DNA from 2 places in the Achromobacter sp. 1011791174 genome. Region 2 is predicted to be linked to the other one. Evidence: predicted binding sites of a transcription regulator. Region 2 holds the regulator's gene; the other holds the start of a gene.

Region 1 (8,722 bases), on a different contig from region 2:
GGCTCACGTCCCAGTGCTCGACGATCTTGCCGTTTTCCAGGCGGAAGATGTCCACCACGGCCTGGCCGCGGTCTTCGGGCGTGTCCTTCCACAGGTTGTGGATCATGACCAGCTCGCCCTCGGCGATCACGCGCTTGATCTCGACGACGGCCTGCGGATGCTGCTCGAAATACGCCGGGAAGTAATCCTGCGTGGGACCGACGCCGTCGGGCATGTAGGGATTGTGCTGCACGTACTTGTCGCCCACGTACAGACGCACCGCCTCGTCGACGTCGCGGTCCAGGAACATCATGCGGAAAAAGGCCACCGCGATCTCCTTGTTGGACTGCGGCGCGGCGGACGCGGGCGACAGCGCCAGTCCGCCGGCGACCAGCAGCGTACAGAAAGCCAAGGATTTCAAGGGGATACGCATACGAAACGACTCAAGTCAGGACACCGGCTGGCGGTTCGCCAGTTTACAAATAAAAGACGGCGTCCCGGCCCATTTCCCGCCAGCGCCCGAGAAAATCGGGCGTCAAAACGACAATGGCCCGCCATTGGGCGGGCCGGCTCCGTTCCGGGCGGGCTACCCGGACGGAACGGATCAGTATCCGACGGTGAAACGGCGGCGTGTATGCCGGGGCGTCTCGATCTCGTCGGCCAACGCGATGGCGTAGTCTTCCATCGAGATCCAGCTCTTGCCCTCGTCGTCCGCCAGCAGCACGTCATCGCCCAGGCGGAACTTGCCGGTGCGCTCGCCCGGCTCGAACAGCGCGGACGGCGACAGGAAGGTCCAGTTCAGCACCTTCTCCTGGCGCAGCGCGTCCAGGAACACCACGCCGGCGCGGGCCTCGGGCTTGTAGGCGTCGGGAAACTCGGGGGTGTCGATCAGCATCTTGCCGGGCGCCACCTGCAGGCTGCCCGCGCCGCCGACCACCAGCAGGCGCGGCACGCCGGCGTCCTTCACCGCTGCGATCAGCGGCTTGGCATCGGACGAGACGAAGCGCGAGGCGCTGACCACGGCGTCGTGGCCGGCCAGCAGCGCGGTCAGGCCCTGCGGATCGGTGGCGTCGCCCTGCTTGACGGTCAGGCCGGGCTGGGGATTGACGTCGCCCAGGTTGCGGGCGATGCCGGTCACCTGGTGGCCGCGCTTGAGCAATTCGTCGGCAACGCGCGAACCCACGCGGCCGGTGATGCCGATCAATGCGATTTTCATGGTCTTGCTCCTGTCAGTAGGAACCGGGCGCGCTTGCCTTGCGGACTGTCCGTAAGCCCCGCCGCGGTTCAGGCAACACCATGCTATTCGGTCGAATCGATGGGAAAAACCCACCGGAACGGACGAGTTCTTTGCAATCCGCGCACCAATGCCGGCGAATGCGCCGCCGGCCCGCGCCGCGAACCGCGCGCGGCGCATGGCTACAGTGTGCGCCGGGCGGCGGCGCTTGAACAGCGGCGCCGCCACGGCCGCGTCAGCCCGCCGCGCGCTGCGCCTGATAGACCTGCAGATGCGCGTAGGCCACGCGCAGATAGGTCGCGTCCACGCCCAACGTGGCGGCGCGGCGCACCATGTCGCCGACGATGTGGTCGGCCTCGACCGGCAAGCCCTGGCTCAGGTCGCGGAACATGGACGCGGTCATGGGCTGGCTGGTGTCGGTCAGGATCTTCAGCACCGAGGCGTCGGCCTCGGGCCGCACCGCATGCCCGGACGCGGCCGCCACGGCCTGCGATTCGCGCAGCAGGGCGCGCAGGATGTCGGCGCCGTCGTCGGTGGCGGCGATCCGGCCCACCGGCCCGCGCATCAGGCAGGTGCCGGCCGCCAGCGTGGTCAGGAATACGTACTTTTCCCACACGTCCTGGTGGATGTTGTCGCTCAGGCGACTGCTGAATTCGCCGCCAGCCAAGGCCTGCGCCAGCGCCTCGCAGCGGGCGCTGCGTGCCGGGCCGGCGCGTTCGCCGAACACGATGCTGGCGAACTTGCCCAGGTGCACGACCTCGCCGTCCGGCCCCAGGGTGGCGTTGATCTGGCACAGCCCGCCCAACACGCGCCGCGCCTCGAACTCGCGGTCCAGCACCTCGTATTGCAGCACGCCGTTCATGATGGGCAGCACCGCCGTGTCCGGCCCCACGGCGGGGCGGATCGCCTCGATGGCGCTGGCCAGGTCATAGGCCTTGCAGCTCAGCACCACCACGTCGTAGGCGCCGTCCAGCGTCTGGCTGGTGGCGAGCTTGGGCCGCACCACGGCGTCGCCCAGCGGGCTGCGGATGCGCAACCCTTCGGCGCGCAGGCGCGCCGCGCGCGGCTCGCGCACCAGGAAGGTCACGTCCGCGCCGGCCTGGGCCGCGCGTCCGCCAAAGTAGCCGCCGGTGCCGCCGGCGCCCAAGAACAACAAGCGCATGTCTGTCTCCTGTCTGGCAGCCCGCAAGTCTTGCGGGCGAACGCGGACATTATGCGCGCGGCCGCGGCCGGACCGAAGCCACGGGCCAAAGCCACGAACCGGAATCACGGACCGGAATCACGGGCTGGCGTTCAGGGCTGCGCGTGGCGCGCCCAGGCCTCGTAGCCGCCGCGCAGCGCCCAGGTGCGGCGATAGCCGGCGGCGCGCAGCCGCCGGGCCAGCATCGCGGCCGAGACCTCGTTGGGGCAGGCGCAATAGACCACGATGTCGGCGTCCTGCGCGTCCGCCTCCAGCGGCGGCAGCGGCGCGCGCAGGTCCACCGCGATGGCGCCGGGAATGCGCTGGGCGTCGCGCTGGGCCTCGGGCCGCACGTCGAACACCAGCGCCTGGCGGCCGTCCTGACGCCAGCGCATCAGCTCGTCGACCGACAGCCTCGGGATGACGCGCAGCTTGCGCACCAGCACCCAGCGGCGCAGCGCGCGCACGACGATGTACAGCGCCAGCAGCGCGGCCAGCAAGCCCAGGCCCATGGCGCCATAGTTCGCCAGCAGGTCCAGCACGTCGTTGACCACGCCATGGAACAGGCCGCCCAGCAGCAGCGCCGAGCCGGCCCAGATCATCGCGCCGACCAGGTCGTACAGCAGGAAACGGCGCAAGCCGGTGCCCGTCAGGCCGGCCATGACGGTGGACAGCGCGCCCGCGCCCGGCAGGAACTTGCACACCAGCAGCGCGCGCACGCCGACGCGCAGGTACAGCCGCTGCGTCTGGCGGATGCAGGAATCCTGCGACAGCGACAGCTTGCAGACCACGCCAAGCAGGCGCGAACCGTAGCGCCGGCCCGCCAGGTACCAGAGGCTGTCGGCCAGCAGGCAGGCCAGCGTGGCCGCGATCCACGGCGCCAGCCAGCCGGCCGTGCCGGCCAGCGCGCCGGCGGCGATCAGCATGGGATAGGCGGGCACGGGCAGGCCGGCCTGTTCGATCAGGACGTTCCCGAACACCAACCAGGCGCCGTACTGCTCCAGCAGCAACTGTATGTCTTGCATCGTGTCTTCCGACGGGCCGCGCGGCGCGCGGCCGGGTTCAGGGACTGGCCGTCCCGCGAGGGGCGGGCCCGGTCCGGCACAGCGGGGCGGCGCCAGACGCGCGCGCCCGCGCCGGAATTTTAGGCGGCCCGGGCGGCCTTGCCAGCCCGGGCCGGTGGAACACTGCATTGCGCGGCGCGCCAGGATTTGAGCGCGCCGCCGTCCACCACCTGCAAAGCCGCACCACGATGGTGCCGACAATCCCCGCCGGCGTGCCTATAATCCTGCCCGGCCATCAGGTTTCCCCGACTTGCCGCGGGAACGCCGCATGGCATACAAATTGCTTCGCCATGGCAGGCCGCGAACCCGACCGTTCGGATGGGCGCGCCTGCCTGCGCCCCATCCGATGACCGATCCCAACACCACGCATCCGCCCGCTCGCCCCGGCTCGTCCGCCGGCGGCCGCAGCCATCGGGCGGCGAGGGGCCGCGCGCGCGGCGATCGCGTCCTTTCCCCATTCCCGTCCATCACCGCGAAGGAGCCCCACGCATGAACTCCCTATTCCCCTCGTCCGCCCGCCGCGGCCTGCTCAAGCTGGCCGCCGCCGCCGGCGCGCTGATGCTGGCCGGCACGGTCCAGGCCCAGGCGCCCGAAAAGGTCAAGGTCGCCGCCATCTACACGGTGCCGGTCGAGCAGCAGTGGGTCTCGCGCATCCACAAGGCGCTGACCGCCGCCCGCGACCGCGGCGAGATCGACTACGCGTTCTCCGAGAACGTCACCAACGCCGACTACGAGCGCGTCATGCGCCAGTATGCCGAGCAGGGCAACAAGCTGGTGGTGGGCGAGGCCTTCGCGGTCGAGGCCGCCGCGCGCAAGGTCGCCAAGGACTATCCGCAGACCGCCTTCCTGATGGGTTCCTCGGGCAAGCCGCAGCAGCCCAACTTCGCGGTGTTCGACAACTACATCCAGGAGCCGGCCTACCTGACCGGCATGATCGCGGCCGGCATGAGCCAGACCGGCAAGATCGGCCTGGTGGGCGGCTACCCCATTCCCGAAGTGAACCGCCTGATGCAGGCCTTCATCGAAGGCGCGCGCGAGATCAACCCCAAGGCCGAGTTCACCGTCACCTTCATCGGCTCCTGGTTCGATCCCCCGAAGGCCAAGGAAGCCGCCTTCGCCATGATCGACAAAGGCACCGACGTGCTCTACGCCGAGCGCTTCGGCGTGTCGGACGCCGCCAAGGAACGCGGCAAGCTGGCCATCGGCAACGTGATCGACACCCAGCCGCAGTACCCCGAGACCGTGGTGGCCTCGGCCCTGTGGAGCATGGAGCCGACCATCGACGCGGCGCTCAAGCAGGTCAAGGCCGGCGCCTTCAAGGCCGACGACTACGGCCAGTACTCGCTGATGAAGCACAAGGGCTCGTCGCTGGCGCCGCTGGGCACCTTCGCCGGCAAGATCCCGGCCGACCTGATCGCCAAGGTGGAAGCCAAACAGAAGGCCATCCTGGACGGCAGCTTCAGCGTCAAGGTCAACGACAAAGAACCCAAGTCCTCCGCGCGATGAGCCCGGCGCCGCTCGCCCTGCGACTGACGGGGATCACCAAGCGCTTCGGCAGCCTGACGGCCAACGACGACATCTCGCTCACGCTCGGACAGGGCGAGGTGCTGGCCCTGCTGGGCGAGAACGGCGCCGGCAAGTCCACGCTGGTGTCGATCCTGTTCGGCCACTACGTGGCCGACGCCGGCGCCATCGAGGTCTTCGGCCAGCCGTTGCCGCCAGGCCGGCCCGACGCGGCGCTGGCCGCGGGGGTCGGCATGGTGCACCAGCACTTCACGCTGGCCGACAACCTGACCGTGCTGGACAACATCATGGTGGGCACGGAATCGCTGTGGAAGCTGGCTTCCGGGCGGCGCCAGGCCCGCCGCAAGCTGGTCGAGCTGGGCCAGCGCTTCGGCCTGGGCGTGGATCCCGACGCGCGCGTCGGCACGCTGTCGGTGGGCGAGAAGCAGCGCGTTGAAATCCTGAAGGCGCTGTATCGCGGCGCGCGCGTCCTGATCCTGGACGAGCCCACCGCCGTGCTGACGCCGCAGGAAGTCGACGGCCTGTTCGCCACGCTGCGCGGTTTCGTGGACGAGGGCCTGGCCGTCATCTTCATTTCGCACAAGCTGGACGAAGTCATGGCGGTGTCGCGGCGCGTGGCCGTGCTGCGCCAGGGCAGGCTGGTGGCCGAGCGCGAAACCGCCGCCACCACGCCGGCCGAACTCGCCGAACTGATGGTGGGCCGCAAGGTCGCCATGCCGCACGCCGAGGCCGTGGCCGCCGCCGAGCAAGCGGCGCCGGTGATCGCGCTGTCGCAGGTGACGGTGCGCGACCGCGACGGCGCCACGCGCCTGGACAGCCTGGATCTGACCGTGCACCGGCACGAGATCGTGGCCATCGCCGGCGTGGCCGGCAACGGCCAGCAGGCGCTGGTGTCGGTGCTGACCGGCCTGCGCCAGCCCAGCGACGGCGCGATCCGGCTGGGACCGGAGCGCGCCCCCGCGCCCCGCACGCCCGCCGGCTGGACCGCCGCGCGCGTCGGCCGCATCCCGGAAGATCGCCACGGCGAAGGCATGATCGGCGACAGCCCGCTCTGGGAAAACGCCATCGTCGAAGACCTGAACGACCCGCGCTTCGCGCGCTGGGGCATGATCCGCGCGCGCGCCGGCCGCGCCTACGCGCAGGCGCTGGCCAGGCAGTTCGACGTGCGCGCCGCCTCGCTGGACGTACGCACCCGCAGCCTGTCCGGCGGCAATATGCAAAAGCTGATCCTGGGCCGCACGCTGGCCCGCGAGCCGGACTTCATCGTGGCCGACCAGCCCACCTGGGGCCTGGACATCGGCGCCGTGGCCTATGTGCGCGAGCAGCTGCTGGCGGCCCGCCGGCGCGGCGCCGGCGTGCTGCTGGTGTCCGAGGACCTGGAAGAGATCTTCGCGCTGGCCGACCGCATCGCCGTGCTGTGCGGCGGCAAGCTGGTCGACGTCAAGCCGGTCGCGCAATGGACGCCGGCCAGCGTGGGCCTGGCCATGACGGGAACGCGCGCCTAGGGCCGGTCACGCCCCGGCGCGCGCTTCCCACCCATCACCGAGCAAACATACGCATGAAACTACTCCTGGAACGCCGCCCCGAGCCCAGCCGCCTCGCGCTGGCGCTGGCTCCCGTCGCGGCCATCCTCTTCACCCTGGCGGTCTGCGCGCTGCTGGTGGCCTGGGCCGGCGCGCCCGTCGGGCGCACCTATGCGCTGCTGTTCGAGGGCGCCTTCGGCTCGCGCTTCGCGCTGTCCGAGACCCTGACCCGCGCCACGCCGCTGATGCTGACCGGCCTGGCCTGCGCGGTGGCCTTCCGCGCGCGCTTCTACAACATCGGCGCCGAGGGCCAGCTGTACCTGGGCGCGCTGGCGGCCGTGGCCGTGGGCGGCCTGCACGACGGCGCCGGCTTCGACCTGCCCGTGCCCATGCTGTTCGCCGGAATGATGCTGGCCGCCGCGCTGGCCGGCGCGCTGCTGCTGCTGATTCCGGCGCTGCTCAAGACGCGGCTGGGCGTGGACGAGGTGGTGACCACGCTGCTGGGCAACTTCATCGTGCTGCTGTTCGTCTCCATGATGCTGGACGGTCCCATGAAGGATCCCATGGCCATGGGCTGGCCGCAGTCGGTGGCGCTGAACGGCGACCTGGAGCTGGGCAAGCTGATCGAGCGCACCCGCGCCCACACCGGCCTGTTGTGGGCGGCCGGCCTGGCGCTGGGCCTGTGGCTGCTGAACCGCTACACGGTGTTCGGCTTCCAGATGCGCGCGGTCGGCGCCAACGCGCACGCCTCGCGCTTCCTGGGGCTGCCGGTCAGCCGCGTGATGCTGGGCACCGCGATGCTGTCGGGCGCGCTGGCCGGGCTGGCCGGCGCCATCGAGGTGGCGGGCCGCACCGGCTACGTCACGCTGGACATGTCGCCGGGCTACGGCTACACGGGCGTGGTGGTCGCCATGCTGGCCGGCCTGCATCCGCTGGGCGTGATCCTGGCCAGCGTGTTCGTCGCCGGCATGCTGGTCGGCGCCGACAGCATGAGCCGCGCCATCGCCGTGCCCAACTACATCGCCGACGTCATCGTCGCCACCTCGCTGCTGGCCATGCTGGTGGCGACGCTGTTCGCGCAATACCGCCTGCGCCGCAATCGGGGCTGAATCATGGAATGGATGGATCTGCTGAGTTCTTCGGCGTTCTGGGTCGCGGTGCTGCGCCTGGCCACGCCGCTCATCCTGGGCACGCTGGGCGTGCTGCTGTGCGAGCGCGCCGGCGTGCTGAACCTGGGCATCGAGGGCATCATGGCCGCCGGCGCCTTCACCGGCTGGCTGGTGGTCTACCTGGGCGCGCCGCTGTATGTCGGCGTGCTGGCGGCGGCGCTGGCCGGCGCCGTGTTCGGCCTGCTGCATGCCGTGCTGACCGTGCCGCTGGGCCTGTCGCAGCACGTGTCGGGGCTGGGCGTGACGCTGCTGGCCACCAGCCTGAGCTACTTCGCCTACCGCGTCACCTTCCCCAGCGTGAACACGCCGCCCACGATCACGCCCTTCGCCGAGATGAAGTTCCTGGCCGGCATACCCGTGATCGGCCCGGTGCTGGCCGGCCAGACGCCCATGACGCTGCTGGCGCTGGCGGCGGTGCCGCTGCTGGCCTGGGTGCTGAACCGCACGCCAGTGGGTCTGGCCGTGCGCATGGTGGGCGAGAATCCCGCCGCCGCCGAGGGCCAGGGCCTGTCGGTCACCCGCCTGCGCATCGGCGCCATCGTCGCCGGCTCGGCGCTGATGGGCGTGGCCGGCAGCTTCCTGACGCTGGCCGCCTTCAACGCCTTCTTCTTCAACATGGTCAACGGTCGTGGCTGGATCTGCGTGGCGCTGGTGGTGTTCGCGTCGTGGCGTCCCGGCAAGGCGCTGCTGGGCGCGCTGATCTTCGCCTTCTTCGACGCGCTGCAGCTGCGCCTGCAGCAGGGCGGGGCTGCGCTGCCGGGTCTGCCCGAGCTGCCGTATCAGGTATACCTGATGCTGCCGTACCTGCTTTCCATCCTGGCCCTGGTGGTGATGGCGCGCCGCGCCGCGTACCCGCAGGCCTTGATGAAACCCTACCGCAAGGGCGAACGCTAAAAGGGGTGTAGGCCCCCCCCCGAAGCGCTGCGCGCTTCCCCCCAGGGGGCGTCGCGACGGACCGGCAGAGCCGGCTCCGTGCGACCCCGATGGGGCGACGCTTCGTTCATGCGACGACGGTAAACGCAGCGCCATGAACCACTGACATCTTCCGC
Region 2 (8,722 bases):
CCACTTCGCCCAGGCGCTTGCGCTCGTTGGCGGCGAACTCGGCGAAGCTGGCGCGCGAACCGCCGCCCGGCTCGATGCTGCTCTGGCGCAACGCATCCTGCACTTCACGCGTCTGCAACGACTGCTCGACCGCCGCGTTCATCTTGTCGAGCACGTCCGCCGGCGTGCCGGTCGGCGCGTACAGGCCGGCCCAGTGGCCGATGCGCACCGTGCCGAAGCCGGCCTCGGCCGTGGTCGGAATGTCCGGCGCGCTGGCCATGCGCTTGTCCCAGGTGGTGGCCAGCGCCTTGAGCTTGCCGCTCTGGACCAGCGGCAGCGTCACGATGCTGGCCTCGGAGGTGGCGTCGACCTGGTTGCCGATCACCGCGCTCACGCCTTCCGAGCCGCTCTTGTAGGCGATGGGCTCTACCGGCAGGCCGGTGGCTTCCTTCAGCATTTCGGCCACGAAGTGCGGCGTGCTGCCGTTGCCGGCCGTGGAAAAGGTGATGCGATCGGTCTTGGCCTGTTTGGCGCGCGCCACGAAGTCCTTCAGGTTCTTGGCAGGGTTGGACGGGTGGGTCACGATCACCGAGGGCGTGATCGACAGCAGCGCCACGGGCGTCAGCGCCTCGTCCTTGTACGGCTGGTCGGAACGGATCAGGCTGTTGGTGACGGTGCCGTTGCTGCCGACCAGGTAGGTGTAGCCATCGGCCGGACTGCGCGCCACGTGGGCAGCGCCGATCACGCCGCCGGCGCCGGGACGGTTCTCGACGATGACGGGCTGGTTCAGCGCGGCGCCGACCGCCTTGGCGATGATGCGGGCGACCAGATCATTGGCGCCGCCGGCGGTGAACGGGGCGACGAAGGTGATGGGCTTGTCTGGCCAGGCAGCCCGCGCCGGCGCGCTGAACGAGAGCGCGGCAGAGCAGGCCAGCGCCATGCTGGCGGCGAACCGGACGGAAGTACGGAACATGGAAAGCGGACTCCAGGAGGTCGGCCGCGCGGTCGCCGCGGCGGGGCCGCCGGCGCATGGTGTCGGTATGACGCGCGGCCCGCGGTTGCGCGAGCGTGGCAGGCCAGTATAGGAGCGGCTTGCTGGCAGCGCACTGAAATGCAAAAGCCGCCTGGACGGCGGCTTCTGGCGGGTTGCGCGGAAGGGTGTCGCTTATCGGGCGGGGCCGATGCGCGGCTCGACGTAGCGGTCGGCGCGCGGTTCGCGGCGCGGTGCGTCGTCGTCGCGGGAGCCGGCGCGGGGCTTGCCGCCGCCTTCCAGGATCTCGGCCTGACGCGCCACCATGTCGATCTTGGCGATGCGGCTGTGGCGGATTTCAGACAGCGAGCGGCGCAGGTCGCCCACGGTGAAGGGTTCTTCGCGGTCGCCCCAGGTCCAGCGCAGCACGCCCAGCGATTCGTCGGACAGCTGCGGCGCCAGTTCGGCCAGCACCTCGGTCTGCACCGGCGTGGCGCGGCCGGAGGCCAGGCTGGCGCTCAGCCAGGCGCGCAGCGCGAAGAAGACGATGAGGCTCCAGATGCCGACCCCGACCCACCACAGGTAGGGGCTGAACTTCTGCACCATGTCCATCGTGGGCTGGCCCAGCGAGTGCAGGAATTCGAAGCTCACGCGCTTGCCCGCGTCCAGTATCCAGTTGGCGACGAAATACCAGATGATGAGGGCGACGGCGATCACGATCGCGCGCAGGAGGAGTCTGGGAAGCGCAAGTTTGAGCAGGGTCTGGCCGATCAGGCGGCTATCCTGGCGAACGCGCTCGGGCGAAGTCTGATTCATCATGCAAAATATTGTACCTATGACCCGTCCGATTTTAGAACTGCGTCCCGGTCAGCATCTGACGCTGACCCCACAGCTGCAGCAATCGATCCGATTGTTGCAGTTGTCCACGCTCGAGCTGGAAGCCGAGATCTCGCAGGTGCTGGCGGACAACCCGCTGCTCGAGCGCGACGACGAACCCGTGGCGCCCGAGGCGCAGGCAGAGTCCGAACGCGAGTCCTCGGTGCAGGACGACGAGCCGGCGGCCGAGCGCGACGCGCCCATCGAGGAAATGCCCGGCTCCGGCGGGGTCTACCCAGACGAGGACGGCGGCCCGCCCGAGGCCGCCATGCCGGACACGCTGCGCGAGCACCTGCTGGGCCAGCTGATGCTGACCCGGGCGGCGCCGCGCGACGCCGCATTGGCCGCCCTGCTGATCGACGAGCTGGACGAGAACGGCTACCTGGGCTCGCCGCTGGAGGAAATCCTGGGCTGGCTGCCGGCCGAGCTGGAGCCGGATATCGACGAGCTGAAGGCGGCGCTGTCGCTGCTGCAGTCCTTCGATCCACCCGGCATCGGCGCGCGGGACATGGCGGAATGCCTGCTGTTGCAATTGCGCCACCCGGACATCACGCGCCTGCCCGAGGCGGCCGACCCGGCGGCGCTGGCCTGCGCCCGCGAGATCTGCGCCCGTCACCTGCCGCTGCTGGCCACCGGCAATGTCGCCCGTCTGTGCGCGGCGGCGGGGTGCGACGAAACCCGGTTCCGCGCCGCGCACGCCCTGATCCTGCGCCTGGAGCCGCGTCCGGGACGCGCCTGGACCGTGCCGGCCGCCGACTACGCCGTGCCGGACGTGATCGTGCGCAAGACCCGGCGCGGCTGGCAGGTCACGCTTAACAGCGCCGCCGTGCCGCGCCTGCAGATCAACGGCCTGTACGCGCAGATGCTGGGCAATCAGAAGGAATCGGCCCACGCCGGCCTGCAGGCCCAGCTGCAGCAGGCCAAGTGGATGATCCGCAACGTCGAGCAGCGCTTCGACACCATCCTGCGGGTGTCCCAGGCCATCGTCGAACGCCAGACGGCCTTTTTCAGCCAGGGGCCGGCGGCCATGCGACCGCTGATCCTGAAGGACATCGCGGGCGAACTGGGCCTGCACGAATCCACGATTTCACGGGCCACGACGCAGAAGTACATGCTCACCCCGTTTGGCACGCTGGAGCTCAAGCGCTTCTTCGGGGCGGGGGTGTCGACCGACGGCGGCGACGCCACCTCGGCCACGGCGGTGCAGACCCATATCCGCCAGATGGTGGCGGACGAGAATCGCGCCAAGCCCTTGTCCGACAGCCAGATCATGGAAAAGCTGGCCGACCAGGGCATCGTGATCGCCCGGCGCACGGTGGCCAAATACCGCGAGGCGCTGCGCATCGCGCCGGCGGCGCTGCGCAAGGCGCAGGCCTCGGTTCGCTGAAATCAGGGACGAATGGCTGTAAATTCGTCCCTGATTTCAAACACTTGCGTGACATCTCGGTTGCAATTTTTTTGCGCAAGCCGCTTGCCAGTTCGAGAATAATTTTCGATAATTATTCTCATGTACATTTGTGTATGCAACGCGATCACCGAACGCCAAGTCCGCGCCAGCGTGGACGCGGGCGCTACCACGCTGGCCGACCTGCAGTTCGAGCTGGGCGTGGCGACCTGTTGCGGCTGTTGCGCAGCCACCGCCACGGAATACCTGCCCGGCGGTCGTTGCTCCAGCGTCTGCGACGTGCGCTCGATCGCCGTTCCGGTCAATCCTCCCGCCGCCCTGGCTGAACAGCCCAGCGCGCCGGCGGCCAATACCTATCCGGTCATCCAGGTCGCGGTAGCCTGACCCCGTTCCTGATCCAACGAAGCCACGGCGCCTGCCGTGGCTTTTGTTTTTGTGCGGATGGGTCGGCGTGGGTTTTCGCGCCTTTGTCTGCGCGGTTCCTTCCACACACAGGCGGCCTGTGTCCTTTCCACGCCTGGCGGCTTGCGGCCGTTGGGCCGTCCGGCGGAGCCGTTCCCGTTCAGGATGAGGGCTGGCGCCACTGCGCTGCGCAGAACGCCTGCACCGTCTGCGCCACCTGGCGCGCCGGCTCGCGCGCCGCGCGGCCCAGGCAGAGCGCGAGCTCGGTGGGCGGCGCCGGCGGCAGATGCGTGTCCACGATGCGCAGGTTGGGCGCCAGACAGCGGCGCTCCAGCAGCGCCACGCCCAGGCCGCCGGCCAGCGCCGCCTGCAGGCCGAGCAGGTTGGGGCTTTCATAGGCGATGCGCCAGCGCCGGCCCGCCGCTTCCAGCGCGTGGATGGCGCGGTTGCGGTAGATGCAGCCTTGCGGAAACGCCACCAGCGGCACGGGCTCGACATCGGGCAGCGGCAAGGCGCTGGCGGCGATCCAATGCAGGAGCTCCGGCCACGCGGCCAGGGCCGCGCCCGTGTCCATTCCGGCGCCGGGCTCGCGCTTGAGCAGCGCCACATCCAGATCGCCGCGCTCCAGGCTGCGCGTCAGCGCGGCGCTGAGATCGCAGCGCACTGACAGACGCAGCGTCGGCCGTTCGCGCACGTAGGCCGCCAGGAGCGCGGTCAAGGCCTCGGGCGCGAAATCGTCCGGGATGCCCAGGCGCACCACGTCCACGCGCTGGCGGCCGCTGACAGCCTCGCGCACCTCGGTGGACAGCGCCAGCATGCGGCGGGCATAGCCCAGCAGCCGCTCGCCGTCTTCGGTCAGCTGGACCTGGCGGCCGTCGCGGATGAACAGCGCGCACTCCAGCGCCTCTTCCAACTTGCGGATCTGCTGGCTGACGGTGGACTGGCTGCGGTGCACGCGTTCGCCGGCGCGCGTGAAGCCGCCGGCGTCGACGACGGAAACGAAGCTGTGCAGTAGATCGAGATCGAGCATGGCGGGGCCTGGAAAGCAGTCGTGCAGCCTGGACAGGCGGCGGGTTTATCCATTCGATTATCGAATACTTTTAATCTGAATAAAGCATTTGTCAATGGATGGGGCGGCGCGCAAAATGGCCGCCAGCCTGTCGCCAAAGCGGCGGCGCCCTCTCTCCGGGACTCGCATGAAAACCCCCTCGCTCGCCGTCGCATCTCCCGCCCGCACCGATTCTCCAGCCGCTGTCGCCTGGTTGCCCATCGCCGCGTTTTGCCTGTTGTGGAGTTCGGCGTTCGCCGCCGCCAAGATCGCGGTGCGCGACTGTCCGCCGATGACCCTGCTGGCGTTTCGTTTCCTGATCGCCGGCGCGCTGATGCTGGGCGTGGCCGCGGCCAGCGGCCGCTGGCGCTGGCCGAGCCGGCGCGACGTCGCCGCGCTGGCGCTGCTGGGCCTGCTGAACAACGCCCTGTATCTGGGTTTGAGCTGGTCGGGCATGACGCGGGTGTCATCCGCGTTCACCGCGGTGCTGATCAGCACCAATCCGCTGCTGATCGGCGTGCTGGCCGGGCCGGTGCTGGGCGAGCGGTTGAGCTGGCGCAAGCTGCTGGGCCTGCTGCTGGGGCTGGCCGGCGTGGCCGTGGTGCTGCGTTCGCGGTTGAGCGGCATGCAGGAAGACGCGCACGGCACCTTGCTCGTGGTTGGCGGACTGATCGCGCTGGTGGCGGGTACGCTGCTGTACAAGCGCCTGAAGCCGTCTGCGGACTTGTGGATGGCCACCGGCATCCAGTCGCTGGCCGGCGCGGCCGCGATGATGCCGATCGCGCTGGTCGTCGATGACCTGGGCGCGGCGCGCATGACGGCCAGTCTGTTCTGGAGCATGGCCTACATGATCGTGGCCGTGTCGATTGGCGGTTATTACTTGTGGTTCATGATTCTTGGCCGCGCCAGCGCCACCGCCGCCAGCGCGCTGCACTTCCTGATGCCGCCGCTGGGCTTGCTGTTCGGCTGGCTGGTGTTGAGCGAGCCGGTGTCGTGGCTGGACCTGCTGGGCATCGTGCCGATCGCATTCGGCATCTGGCTGGCCACGCGGCGCGCCGATTGAGTCCGCGATATCCATCGAGTCGATGCGTGATGGTGGCGCGCGCGCTCATGCGGTCGTAGATATGCAACAGCGCGGAGCACGCGTCGCACGCGGGTTTTTCAGCGAGGCGGCGTGCGATCCGCGCTGCGCTTGACGTGCATCAAGGTGCACAATCGGGCGGCATGGCCGCTTCCAGGCCGCATGAAGTCTGCGTAGTGCGTGCAAGGCATCGCTCACGCAAACTCATTCTCATTATCCTGTCGCTTTCATGTTGCGCTTGCAAAGCCGTTTACCAAATGCAGAGCAAGGCTAGGCGCGGCCCCGCGCCGGATGTTAGTCTGCCGGGGTTGCGTACGCGCGGCATCGCGCGTCTTCCTGTCGCGATGTGCGCGCATCGCGCCTGACTGCAAGGAGTCTCATCATGAAAGGCGATAAAACCGTCATCCAGCATCTCAACAAGCAGCTGACCAACGAGCTGACGGCCATCAACCAGTATTTCCTGCATGCGCGCATGCTGAACCACTGGGGCTTCGACAAGCTGGGCAAGCACGAATACGAAGAGTCGATCGGCGAGATGAAGCATGCCGACCGCCTGATCGCGCGCATCTTCATGCTCGACGGCCTGCCCAACCTGCAGGACCTGCACAAGCTGCTGATCGGCGAAGACGTGCCGGAACTGCTGGCCTGTGACCTCAAGCTGGAGCAAGGCGCGCAAGCCACGGTCAAGGAAGCCATCGCGTATTGCGAATCGGTGCGCGACTATGTGTCGCGCGATCTGTTCCAGGACATCCTGGACGACACCGAAGAGCACATCGACTATCTGGAAACCCAGATCGACCTGATCGACAAGGTCGGCCTGCAGAACTACCTGCAGAGCCAGATGTCGGTGCCGGAATAACGGTTGCCGGCCTGGCGGCGGTCACAGGATCGCCGGCCAAGACAAAGGCGCCCCGAGGGGCGCCTTTGTCTTTGTACGCGGCCAGAGTGCCGCGTCGATAGCGTTGCGATCGCGTTACTGCGGACGGGCCGGGCATTCGGCCATCGTGCCCCAGGCGCGGTTCGGCGCACAGTACTTGTTGCGCGCGGCCCAGGAACACGAGGGGCGTTCGAAGAAGCCCTGCGTGGCGCAATGCGCCAGCTCACGCTTGAGCGCGTCCTGCCAGCCGGGGGCGCCGGGTGCCTGGGCGGTGTTCGGGGGCGGCGGCGCGGGCATCATCTGGCCGGAGCCGTAGCCGCCGGCCTGGACCTGGCCCTGCCCCGCGCCGCCGTTGACGGCGGTCGAGGTGCCGGGCGCCTGCAGATCCAGCGTGCTGACGTCGGACGTGCCCGTGGGCAGCGGCACCTGCTGCGAGGCCGCGGCGATTTCGCGCGCCTGGTCGGCCGAGATGCGCTCGCGCGACAGCTTGACGTTGGGATCGCTGACGGAATCGAACAGCGACACGGTGTTGATGGCCCACTCGCGGTCGGCCGGCTTGTCGGGCACGCCCAGCGTGCCGTCGATGCGCGGCTGCGGTGGCTGCGCCACATAGGGACGCCCGTTGGCGTCCAGCACTGGTTGCTGGCCGTCGGCCCCATCCTGGCCGGGCGCGGGCGCGGCGACCGGGGCATGCGCCACCAGCCAGTCGCCAAGTTGAATTCCGCCCCAGGCCGACGCGCCCAGCGCGACCAGCAGCGTTGCGAACAAAAAACGCCAAGACATTGCTAAACCTCTTCTGCCGTGCGGAACCCGGACGGGTCTACGCCTTGTCTCCGAAAACCTTGCCGCCGTGCTCGCGCATGGCGTGGAATTTCACATCCGGATACAGTTCCTCGGCCACGCGCAGCTGCGCGGGCGAACCGATCAAAAACGCCGCCGCATCGACCACATCATAGGCGATATGGGCAGCATTGGCATCCATGAACTTGCGCAGCGCCTTGGGGTTGTCGGACGTGATCCAGCGCGCCATCGTGTAGCGCGAAGGCAGCATGCGGGCGTCCACGCCGTACTCGGTCTTGAGCCGGTGCGCCACCACTTCGAACTGCAGCTGGCCGACCGCGCCCAGCAGCAGCGAGCCGCCGGCCGCCTCGGGACGGAACACCTGGATGGCGCCTTCCTCGCCCAGCTGCGTGAGGCCGGTGCGCAATTGCTTGGTGCGCAGCGGATCCTTCACTTCGACCGCCTGGAACAGCTCGGGCGCGAAGAACGGCAGCCCGGTGAACTGCAGGGTTTCGCCTTCGGTCAGCACGTCGCCGAGTTGCAGCACGCCGTGGTTGGGGATGCCGATGACGTCGCCGGCATAAGCCTCGTCCAGCAGCTCGCGCCGCTGCGACAGGAACGACACCACGTTGTTGGGCCGCATTTCCTTGTTGGTGCGCGCCACCTTCAGGCGCATGCCGCGCTCGAAGCGGCCGGAGCTCACGCGCACGAAGGCGACGCGGTCGCGGTGCGCGGGGTCCATGTTGGCCTGCACCTTGAACACCACGCCGGTGAACTTGGGTTCCTCGGGCTGCACCTCGCGCTGCAGCGCGGTGCGCGGGCCGGGCGGCGGGGCCTGCTCGACCAGCGCGTCCAGCACTTCCTGCACGCCGAAGTTGTTGATGGCCGAGCCGAAGAACACTGGGGTCTGCTTGCCGGCCAGGAACTGCGCGCGGTCGAAGGCGGGCGCGGCTTCGTTGATCAGCTCGATCTCGCCGCTGGCCTGTTCGAAGGCCGAGCCGAAGCGGCGGCCGATCTCGGGATTGGACAGGCCCTCGATGAAGTCGTCGTTGTCAGAGCGGCGCTCCTGGCCGGCGCGGAACACGCGCATGCGGTCGCGGCGGATGTCGAACACGCCGCCGAAGGCCTTGCCCATGCCCACCGGCCACGAGAACGGCACCGCATCCATGCCCAGGTGCCCTTCGATCTCGGACAGCAGTTCGAGCGGCTCGCGCACTTCGCGGTCCATCTTGTTGATGAAGGTGATGATGGGCGTGTTGCGCGCGCGGCAGACCTGCAGCAGCCGGATGGTCTGCGGCTCCACG

The links. The regulator sigma-54, encoded in region 2, starts transcription at its own class of promoters, with help from an activator protein. The targets are predictions, from matches to a motif close to TGGCANGNAANCTGCTTT.
Region 1: the regulator sigma-54 is predicted to act here: its motif matches at 3,727-3,744, upstream of AC6LJ5_RS27640 (BMP family protein).

Annotation. Positions count from the first base shown of each region.
Region 1 is NZ_JCBANH010000125.1:2,443-11,164, forward strand. It holds gene AC6LJ5_RS27620 (nuclear transport factor 2 family protein) at 1-412, opposite strand, end outside; gene AC6LJ5_RS27625 (NAD(P)-dependent oxidoreductase) at 584-1,195, opposite strand; gene panE (2-dehydropantoate 2-reductase) at 1,449-2,375, opposite strand; gene AC6LJ5_RS27635 (DedA family protein/thiosulfate sulfurtransferase GlpE) at 2,507-3,418, opposite strand; gene AC6LJ5_RS27640 (BMP family protein) at 3,947-4,963, shown strand; gene AC6LJ5_RS27645 (ABC transporter ATP-binding protein) at 4,960-6,486, shown strand; gene AC6LJ5_RS27650 (ABC transporter permease) at 6,540-7,613, shown strand; gene AC6LJ5_RS27655 (ABC transporter permease) at 7,617-8,567, shown strand.
Region 2 is NZ_JCBANH010000102.1:13,128-21,849, forward strand. It holds gene AC6LJ5_RS25535 (Bug family tripartite tricarboxylate transporter substrate binding protein) at 1-952, opposite strand, end outside; gene AC6LJ5_RS25540 (hypothetical protein) at 1,145-1,768, opposite strand; gene rpoN (RNA polymerase factor sigma-54) at 1,785-3,212, shown strand; gene AC6LJ5_RS25550 ((2Fe-2S)-binding protein) at 3,333-3,614, shown strand; gene AC6LJ5_RS25555 (LysR substrate-binding domain-containing protein) at 3,793-4,662, opposite strand; gene AC6LJ5_RS25560 (DMT family transporter) at 4,829-5,743, shown strand; gene bfr (bacterioferritin) at 6,144-6,620, shown strand; gene AC6LJ5_RS25570 (hypothetical protein) at 6,735-7,421, opposite strand; gene AC6LJ5_RS25575 (peptide chain release factor 3) at 7,459-8,722, opposite strand, start outside.